Regions from separate parts of the Pelosinus sp. sgz500959 genome, predicted to be linked through region 2. Evidence: riboswitches for the same ligand, from Rfam matches in the RefSeq annotation. Region 2 holds a riboswitch; each other region holds the start of a gene.
What was found. Region 2 has a riboswitch for thiamine pyrophosphate ahead of thiW (energy coupling factor transporter S component ThiW). Riboswitches for the same ligand answer to the same signal wherever they lie in the genome.

Region 1: it holds a riboswitch for thiamine pyrophosphate, as region 2 does, so the genes downstream of both, thiS (sulfur carrier protein ThiS) here and thiW (energy coupling factor transporter S component ThiW) in region 2, are expected to answer to the same signal.
Region 3: it holds a riboswitch for thiamine pyrophosphate, as region 2 does, so the genes downstream of both, thiD (bifunctional hydroxymethylpyrimidine kinase/phosphomethylpyrimidine kinase) here and thiW (energy coupling factor transporter S component ThiW) in region 2, are expected to answer to the same signal.

Annotation. Positions count from the first base shown of each region.
Region 1 is NZ_JBGJZL010000011.1:59,483-62,748, forward strand. Features, by position in the region: gene thiH (2-iminoacetate synthase ThiH) at 1-948, opposite strand, end outside; gene ACAN52_RS16700 (thiazole synthase) at 959-1,729, opposite strand; gene thiS (sulfur carrier protein ThiS) at 1,734-1,934, opposite strand; TPP riboswitch at 2,108-2,205, opposite strand; gene deoD (purine-nucleoside phosphorylase) at 2,257-2,958, opposite strand; gene ACAN52_RS16715 (lytic transglycosylase domain-containing protein) at 3,059-3,266, opposite strand, start outside.
Region 2 is NZ_JBGJZL010000019.1:39,024-42,289, forward strand. Features, by position in the region: gene ACAN52_RS20130 (PAS domain-containing protein) at 1-1, shown strand, start outside; gene thiM (hydroxyethylthiazole kinase) at 255-1,085, opposite strand; gene thiW (energy coupling factor transporter S component ThiW) at 1,066-1,599, opposite strand; TPP riboswitch at 1,959-2,066, opposite strand; gene ACAN52_RS20145 (TonB-dependent siderophore receptor) at 2,140-3,266, opposite strand, start outside.
Region 3 is NZ_JBGJZL010000005.1:344,253-347,518, forward strand. Features, by position in the region: gene ACAN52_RS10480 (CheR family methyltransferase) at 1-675, shown strand, start outside; gene ACAN52_RS10485 (response regulator) at 672-1,046, shown strand; gene ACAN52_RS10490 (chemotaxis protein CheX) at 1,051-1,527, shown strand; TPP riboswitch at 1,499-1,643, shown strand; gene thiD (bifunctional hydroxymethylpyrimidine kinase/phosphomethylpyrimidine kinase) at 1,758-2,567, shown strand; gene cytX (putative hydroxymethylpyrimidine transporter CytX) at 2,560-3,266, shown strand, end outside.

The DNA of each region.
Region 1 (3,266 bases), on a different contig from region 2:
CATTTTTGTGACTCCAAGTTTAATTGCATGATCACGAAACTGTGCATTTTCACGTGTAGAAAGAGTAATTCCAGCGCGCGGCATAAATAAACGAAAAGCTGTCATCATTTGTACCATATTTCTATCATTTACAGTAAGTCCAGTTTCACATTGCCCCATGGTCGGGCGTATGCGCGGCAAAGAAAGACTTACTTCCACATCTGAATATTTATTTTGAATATAATTGGTATGTAAGCCTACAAAAAAACCATCACGCCGCCACTGATCAAGACCAAGCAATGCACCAAGATTGACAGATCGCATCCCCGCCTGACAAGCCCGCTCCGGTGCGTCGAGACGATAACGATAATCTTTTTTAGGACCTGCTAAATGCAATTGATCATATAAAAGCGGATCATATGTTTCTTGAAACATTGTCATACTGTCGACTCCGGCATCGACCAATTCCTCGTATTCCGACTTATCCATAGCATATATTTCAATAGCGATGGCAGAGAAATATTTTTTCAAAATTTTAATACACTCTTTCATATAAGCAACGCCAGCAATCTTCGGAGCATCACCTGTCAAAAACAAAATATGTTTAAGCCCCGTAGCAGCAATACTTTGAGCTTCTTTTTCCACTTCTTCAAGAGTCAGTTTTTTCCGCGTAAAAGTGTTGGTTACATTAAAACCACAGTAAACACATTTATTTGTACAGTAGTCCGACAAATAGATTGGTGTAAATAAGAAAATGACACGTCCAAAATTTTGCCTAGTTAACTGATGAGCTTTTTGCGCCATCAATTCTAAATGTTCTTCAGCGGCAGGTGATAACAAAGCTAAAAAGTCCATGACTGTTAATCGATCTTTGCCAATAATCTTTACAACTTGATCCGATGTTGTACCTGTTAATACTGCATCGATATCATCATTGGAATATTGTACATATTCATCATAAAAACTCATAGTTTCCCCCTTAGTCATTTAAGAATCCAGTAAGAGGTGATGATGCACTCGCATATTGATGAGTTCCTCCTAGCCCAGCTAAATAAGCTTTGCGTCCTGCAATGACCGCCATACCAAAAGCTTCAGCCATGAGCCCTGGATTATTAGAACTCGCAATTGCAGTATTAAGCAAGCAAGCTGCCGCTCCCATTTCCATCGCTTCACAGGCATCCGAAGGTTTACCAATACCAGCATCAACAATGACAGGTAAGGATATTTCCTCAATTAATATTTTTAATAACTCTTTCGTTTTAAGACCGCGATTTGTACCAATTGGCGCACCAAGTGGCATCACTGCTGCTGCACCTACTTCAACAAGTTTCTTTGCAACCATCAAATCTGGACTGATATAAGGCAAAACCACAAATCCTTCTGCTGCCAAAACTTCAGTCGCTTTGATCGTTTCATAACCATCAGGCAGTAAGTACTTGTTATCGGATATCACCTCAATTTTAATCCAATTACCACATCCTGCTGCTTTAGCTAAACGTGCAATACGTATTGCTTCTTGCGCATTCCTAGCTCCAGATGTATTGGGTAATAATTGCATACCAGAGGGAATATGATTCATCACATTTCCAGTAGAAGAATTAAAATCAACCCGACGTAAGGCTACAGTAATGACTTCTGATCCAGATTTTTTTACTATTTCAGGAATCATCTCATCTGTAGAATATTTACCTGTACCAATGAATAATCGACTCTGCAAACTTTTCCCACCAATTATTAAGGCATCACTCATATCCTCAGCCTCCTCCAACAAAATTCAGTACTTCTAAACAATCATCATCTTTTAAAACAATAGCTGACCATTCTGTTTTTTTTACGATTTCCCCATTGTACTCAACAATAATTGTTTCTGGATTGAGTCCTTTGAGTTCTACAAATTCCGATAAAGATAAATTTCTTTCCAACATTTCTTGATTGCCATTCAATACAACTTGCAAATCTTTCACCTCACAAAATTCATGATTTAAGGAATTTTAAATAAGAGAAACGCTGACATGCCTTATCGATCTACAAAAAATAAAAATCTGATCCCGAGTATAACTTCACTATGATTTCTAATAGGAAAAAAAGCTTATCCACAGAGGATAAGCTTGTTCGCTCAATATAAAAAAAATATACAAAGCAGCTTCCCTACGATGGTATTAACCATGTCAGGTTCAAAGGGTCAGGAACATCCTTCTCAGCCATTAGGCCCCCCTAGCATCTTATTTAATTAGTTAAATCATAATTCATTTATCACAATTAGTAAAGCAGATTATTTTATTCAGACATTTCCAGGGCAATATTCATCATTTGCGTAAAAGTAGTCTGACGTTCATCTGCTGTAGTGGCTTCGCCAGTGACCAAACTATCACTCACGGTTAGAATGGTCAAGGCATTAATACCATGTTTCGCTGCTAATGTATAGAGTCCTACTGTTTCCATCTCAACAGCAAGAACACCAAAATCAGACCAACGTTTCCAATCCGTAGGATTATCATGATAAAAGGTATCTGTTGTGAAGATATTGCCAACCTTAACCTCAATACCTAGCTTTTGTGCTGTATGATAGGCTTTCTCCAAAAGCTGAAAACTTGCAGTAGGCGCATAAGTCATGCCTTCAAAACGTTGTAGATTGATATTAGAATCATGGGATGCAGACATCGCCATGATCACATCTTTTATTTTTACGTTTTCTTGCAATGAACCGCATGTACCAATTCGAATAATATTTTTCACATTATAACTAGTAATGAGTTCATGAGCATAAATGGATATTGATGGCACTCCCATACCCGATGCTTGAACTGAAATTCTTTTTCCTTTATAAAAACCAGTGTATCCGTACATGCCCCGCACTTCATTATAGCAAACAGCCTTCTGTAAAAATTTTTCTGCAATAAACTTTGCTCTTAGTGGATCTCCTGGCATTAATACCGTACTTGCGATATCACCTTGCTCAGCATTAATATGTATACTCATTGATTCAGCCTCCTCCATTTTGATTATGTAAATATTATATAGTCTTTACTAACTATTATACAACCAAATTCCTTATTTAGGTGTTTCTCATCTTATTTTCCTAATACCCCATTTCTTTTTGTAACTGACTATAATTTTGCGCTACACCATTTACATGATTTTTCGTTTCAGAATAAGGTGGAATTCCTTGATACTTTATAACAGATTCTGGTCCAGCATTATAGGCTGCTACTGCGTAGGTAGTCCCCCAGTCACCTGCTTGATTAAATCTAGCCAGTTGAACAGCTAAATATTTTATGCCACCTTCT
Region 2 (3,266 bases):
AAGTGATATTTATTATCAGTTAAAGGATGAATTGAGACGGATCTTGTATGATAGCCCAAGAAGGGTTATCGTCGCCACCATCTAAATCTAGATTTTTTTAAAAAATGAACCCGCTAATTCCCTAGCTTGAAAGGTAATTAGCGGGTTCATTGTGATTTTTAGAGAATTTTTTCCATTCCATCATGACCAAGGCGCTCTAAGATTCAAATGGAGCTAAAGCTCTACCTGAATCAAGCCTTCTTTATCATAGAAGCTCACGTTAACGTACATCTTATTTTTTTCTTAAGATTATAGTCTGATAGGCTAAATATAGAGTCTAAGAGTTTTGTCCTAAAGGTTCCAGTCCCTTTTCGATTCGTTGAAAGTTCGCCGCATATCCCCATGAGCGCTACCGCTAATATCGTTCCACCTATGATGTTTTTATTTGAGATAAAGGCTGCAGTTAAGACATTTAGCATACAACCCGTTCCTGTTACCATTGAAAGCATTTCACAGCCATTTTCAATAAGATAGGTATCCGTTCCATTCGTTATAATATCAATCACTCCTGTTGCTGCCACAACGGAATCTGTTTGTAACGAAAGAGACTTTAACATTGCGATGCTAGTCAACATCGTATCATTCGTAATAGAATCCTTTTCACCGACATCAATTCCTTTTGCACTGCTTTCCATACCATAGAGTGCTTTAAGTTCTGACATATTGCCTTTGATAACGCTTGGATGACATTCTAAAATAAAGTTTTTTGCAAAATCAAGGCGAAGGGTACTGCATCCGACTCCAACAATATCAATAATAGAGGGAATATCTTTCTCAAGAGCAGCTTTGCCGGAAAGCATTATTGATTTCATACGAGTATCATTTATGTTTCCAAGATTTACGGCTAGTGCTTGGGAAAAGGTTGTGATTTGGGACACTTCAGCAGGATGTTCCGCCATGATCGGTTTTGCGCCGACAGCAAGTACAACATTAGCGCAGTCATTGATGGAAATATGATTTGTTATACAGTGAATCAGTGGTTTTTCAACCTTGACCTTATGTCTTATATCCAATAGATCAGTTATGTTATATGCTTGGTTTGTCATAAATCTTCGCCCCCAAGCTTTTTTGGAAATTGGCAAGCATACCTGATTTTCTTAGGGAAGTAAGGAAAAAATATGCAATGGTTCCGCCAATCAGCGTTCCACAAATAAATAAGGGAACATAAAACAACCATGTAAGCCCCGTTTTTCCGTAGATGAAGGCCATAACTGGGTAGGAAACAATAGCTCCAATGATACCTGTTCCAATAACTTCGCCGATAACAGCATAAAGTAGTTTCCCCTTCGACATTCTGTAAAAAATTCCTGACAACATTGCGCCGAAAACTGCACCAGTTAGAGCCAAAGGGGGGATACCCATAAGCATCATTCGGATTACACCTATTAATGTTGCACAAAGCAGGGCATACCAAGGACCAAGCAAGACAGCACATACGATGTTAATAAAATGAGCCATAGGACACATTCCTTCGATACGTAAAAGGGGGGAAATGACCACCCCAAGTGCAACTAGCATTGATAGCATGACGAGTTTTAAAAGATCAGATTTTCTTCTCATAAAAAATACCTCCTAAACAATATTTATTTTAAGCACAAAAAGGCTTAAATGCCTAATGGTTGACAGAATATGTCATACAGGCAGATTAATATTGTTTGAAGGTATATTTTTCTATAGCCAAATAGCATCCCCCTGTATGTCATAAAACATACCAGTTCGGTCGAAGCTGAAAAGCTTCCTCTCATCTCGAAACACGAGCTCCCTCGCTATTTAGTTGTCTTTTTATTTAAGGTGCAGGACGCTCCTCCTCCACCACAATTATTCTTTTAGCATAGTTAGGATCTAATCTTTCTAAAAGATAAATAACAAAAATGGGATATACCAATAACGGCATATCCCATTGTATTTGTAATAACTATAACGTCAAAAACTGCAGTTCCTACGTTGGCATTATCCAAATCAGGTATATGGGTCAAAGTTTGGTTACTTTTTCTCAGCCTGCTCTACAAGCTCCCCAGAGTATTTAATTTAATTGAATTGAATTTTATTCTATCATATAAAAATTTATCAGACAAGCACCTTTCTTTATAATGGGAAAGCCTACCAGCGACGGGTAGCTGTAAGCTGAATGGTGCGCCCTTCATCAACGGTATCATAGTAGTCAGAAGAGGCGAAATCGCCAATAATATAATGCTTGTCCAAGAGGTTATGAACATTAAGAGCGTAACGCCAACTGCCTGTATCATAACGAACGAGGGCATCAGCCAGCCATACTCCGCCTACTTTATGGAGGTTATCATAATCGTAGCGGGAACCGATATAGCGCAGTCCGGCACCAAAGCTCCAGCCTTGCTTTTTATCTTCTGTTGGCGAAGTGGTATCCAGCCAGATTGAGGCACTGTGACGAGGCACGCCTTCGGTATGTAAACCAATTCGTTGTGGATCCGTGTCTTTGGTAATCTTGTTATTAAGTAAAGTATAGGATGCTGTCAAATTCGCGCCTTTGAAAGCAGCAATATTGGCTTCCAGTTCTAATCCTTTAGAAGCTATCTCGCCAGTTTGAATGCTGAAGTTATCATCTACTGGATCAGTAGTCAACACATTTTGTTTGCGCAAGTCAAAAATAGCAGCAGTAAAACGGGCATTGCTATTAGCTGGCTGGTATTGGACACCTAGTTCATATTGGCGGCCAGTGGTAGGAGTGAAAGAGTTGCCGTTTCGGTCGTTGCCGGATTGGGCTTGGAAAGACTCATTATAGCTGATATAAGGCATTACACCGTCGCCAGCATCATAAACTAGACCTAGACGTCCAGTCAAGGCATCCTGATTAGTTCGTGTACGGATACCATTTTTGAGATTGAGTGAATCTTGGTCATATTGATCATAGCGTCCACCAACCAACGCTGTCCAGCGCTTATTGAATTTCAGTTGATCCTGCACGTACCAGCCAGTCTGCTCCGTAGTGGCATTGGTCATAGTTGAAAATGCTGGATTAGTAACGGCCTGGGCAGCCTGAAGAGTTAATAGATCAAGAGCTGGTAGTGAGCCACGCCCCCAGCGGTATTTGCTGTCACTGTGCTGAAAATCAAATCCTAACAAAGTGGTATGAGCAACTGCTCCTGCCGACCACTTTGCCTGAAAGTGGGTGTCAATAGCATTCGTGATAAAATCGCCCTTTATGTTGCGTCCTACTCGATTGAGGGTATGACCATCGCTGTCTAACGTTG
Region 3 (3,266 bases), on a different contig from region 2:
AAAGCCTTAGCTGAGGATGTTATTGATGCATTAACAACGAATGAAACTCTCTGGTTTAGAGAAAAAACTCCATGGGAATTCATGACGGAGACTTTATTAGAACGTTATATACAAGAGATTAGACAAGGTAAACGCTTTCGAGTTAGAATTTGGAGCGCTGCATGTTCTACAGGTCAAGAACCTTACTCTATTGCTATGTGTATTGATACGTATTTAGAGCGACATGGAATTAAGGATATTACATTAGGACATTTTGAGATCTTGGCGACGGATATATCAAGTACTGTATTGCAAATGGCTAAAAGAGGTAAATATGATAGTATTTCTATGGCCCGTGGACTTGATCCTAGTTATCGTGATCGTTATTTTAGGCAAGAAGGAAGGACTTGGGCGTTAGATGAAAAAATAAAAAATGCTGTTCAGTTTGTTCAGTTTAATCTGCAAAAAAGTTTTAGTAATTTTGGTAAATTTGATTTGGTATTTTGCAGATATGTTGCTATTTATTTTTCTGAGAGCTTTAAAAAAGAGATTTTCAAGAAAATATCCTTCTCTTTAGTACAAGATGGAATTTTGATTTTAGGTAATTCGGAAGTGTTTTTTGACTATAAGGAAGATTATGATGTCAAGCAGTATAAAAATACCGTTTTTTATAGAGTAAGGGGTGGTAAAGGATGAAAATATTATCTGTTGATGATTCAGCTATTATTCGGAAAATAATTCGCAATGGTGTAGAATTATTAGATTATGAATTGTTAGAAGCAGGAGATGGTATGGAGGCACTTGCTATGTTAGAGCAATCCACCGACAATATAAAATTAATTTTATTAGATTGGAATATGCCAGGCATGGATGGATTAGATTTTTTACATAAGATAAAAGAAACTCCATCCTTGAAACATTTACCAGTGATGATGGTTACAACAGAAAGTGAAAAAGAAAATATTATAAAAGCCATTCAGGCTGGGGCTATCAACTATATGGTGAAGCCCTTTAGTATAGAGGAATTAATTAAGAAAATTATTGAGTGTATTGGGGAAGGGGTATAGGGTTATGGAGCGCAAAGTAGCAGAAGATTTTTTGCAAAAGTGCTTAGCTCAAGCTGTTTTTGATGTATTTGGCATGATGGCTGGTATGGAAACTTGCCATGTGACTAAAAATATCGATAACTGCCAGCCAAGTAGCGGTGATATTACAGGGGTCATGTTTATTCAAGGGATCAGGAATGCCATGTTGCATCTGACTCTTAATAAAGAGCATGCCGCCATGATTGTTTCTTATATGACAGGAAATAGTCCTCTTGAGTTACTTGATGATGAGCTGTATGATGGGGTTGCTGAGATGGTGAATATGATTGCTGGTCGAGCTAAAGCTTTACTGGCAGGTACGAATAATCACTATATGATAACACCACCATTTACGATTGTGGGCTTGAATCATTTTATCGTGTACAAAAAAGAAGTTTCAAAAATAAATATGAAATTTACTGCAGGTGAGACTGAATTATATTTGGGACTTACGTATTTGTAGAGCTATAGTTGAGAATATAATTCAAGTATGGTAAGATGAATCGGAAAGAATAGTCCATTATGACCCTTTAACCTGATCTGGATAATGCCAGCGTAGGGATCGTGATCAGGTTTTGTTTGTTGCAAAAGCTCATCCTTACGGATGAGCTTTTAATTTTTTTGATTCCAAGCAGGGGTACTAAGGTTTGGAGCAAGCCAAGTCTTTTCTTATAATATAAAGGGGGAATTGATATGAAGAAAGTATTGACAATAGCAGGTTCAGATTCCAGTGGCGGCGCAGGAATTCAGGCAGATTTGAAATCCTTTTCGGCCCATGGAGTGTTTGGCATGAGTGTCATTACAGCGGTAACAGCACAAAATACTCAAGGTGTATTTGCAGTGCAAGATATTGATATTCATGTGATTGAAAAACAAATCGCAGCTATTTTTGACGATATTAAAGTCGATGCAGTAAAGATCGGGATGGTTTCTCGGACCGAAACCATTCGGACGATTGCTGCTGGACTGGCCAAGTATAAGCCACAGAATATTGTAATTGATCCAGTGATGATATCAAAAAGTGGTTATTATTTATTACAGCCAGATGCAGTTGATGCTCTGTTAACAGATTTATTACCACTCGCTACCATTGTAACGCCTAATATACCGGAAGCAGAAGAAATTGCTCATATGAAAATCGACAGTCTGAAGGAAATGGAAGAAGCAGCGGCGATCATCCATCGCCTTGGGCCTAGCTATGTCTTATTAAAGGGTGGACATCGAGTTGGAGATGCGACTGATATTTTATTCGACGGTACGAGTTATCACTATTTAGAAAGTAAGCGTATTGAGACCCAAAATACCCATGGTACAGGTTGCACACTTTCGGCTGCCATTGCTGCTAATTTGGCGAATGGATGGACTGCTGATGAGGCCGTTGCACGTGCCAAGGAATATATTACCACAGCTATTGAACATTCATTTGCCATTGGTAAAGGGGTAGGTCCAGTGCATCATTTTTACAATTTATATCAAAAGGCAGGTATGTTATCGAATGAGTGAAAATAGTTTGCTAAATTTTAATCATTATCTTTTCTTATGGTTTGGCGCAGCCGTATCCATTGCGGAAATTTTAACAGGAGGGCTTTTAGCCCCTCTTGGCTTTCAGAGCGGATTAGCAGCTATTCTGATTGGCCATTTAGTCGGGACTAGTCTTTTGGTATTCGCTGGAATGATTGGTACCCAAGAACGCATTCCGGCCATTGTATCGACTCGTATTTCTTTTGGTATCTATGGTTCTTATCTTTTCTCGGTACTTAATGTTTTACAGTTGGTTGGCTGGACGGCAGTGATGATTATTTCAGCAGCGAACTCAGCCAATGAAATTAGTAAAGTCATGTGGGGAATGGATGGACTTCAATTATGGAATCTAATAATTGGAGGACTTGTAGTCTTATGGATCGCTCTTGGGCGAGAAGGTGGTCTAAAGAAAGCCAATATGGTGGCTGTTGTTCTTTTATTTGGGGTAACTGTAGTGCTTAGTACTGTCGTTTTTCAAGATAATACAGTTTTTAGTAAACCTGCTGTAGGTGGCTTATCTTTTGGTGAGGCTTTGGAACTGAGTGTCATCATGCCTTTATCCTGGTTGCCACTGATTGCTGACTATACTCGATTTGCTAAAAATAAAAAGAGTGCAGCGATAGGGAGTGGGCTTGGTTACTTTGCAGGAAGTTCTTGGATGTATACCATCGGACTCGGAGC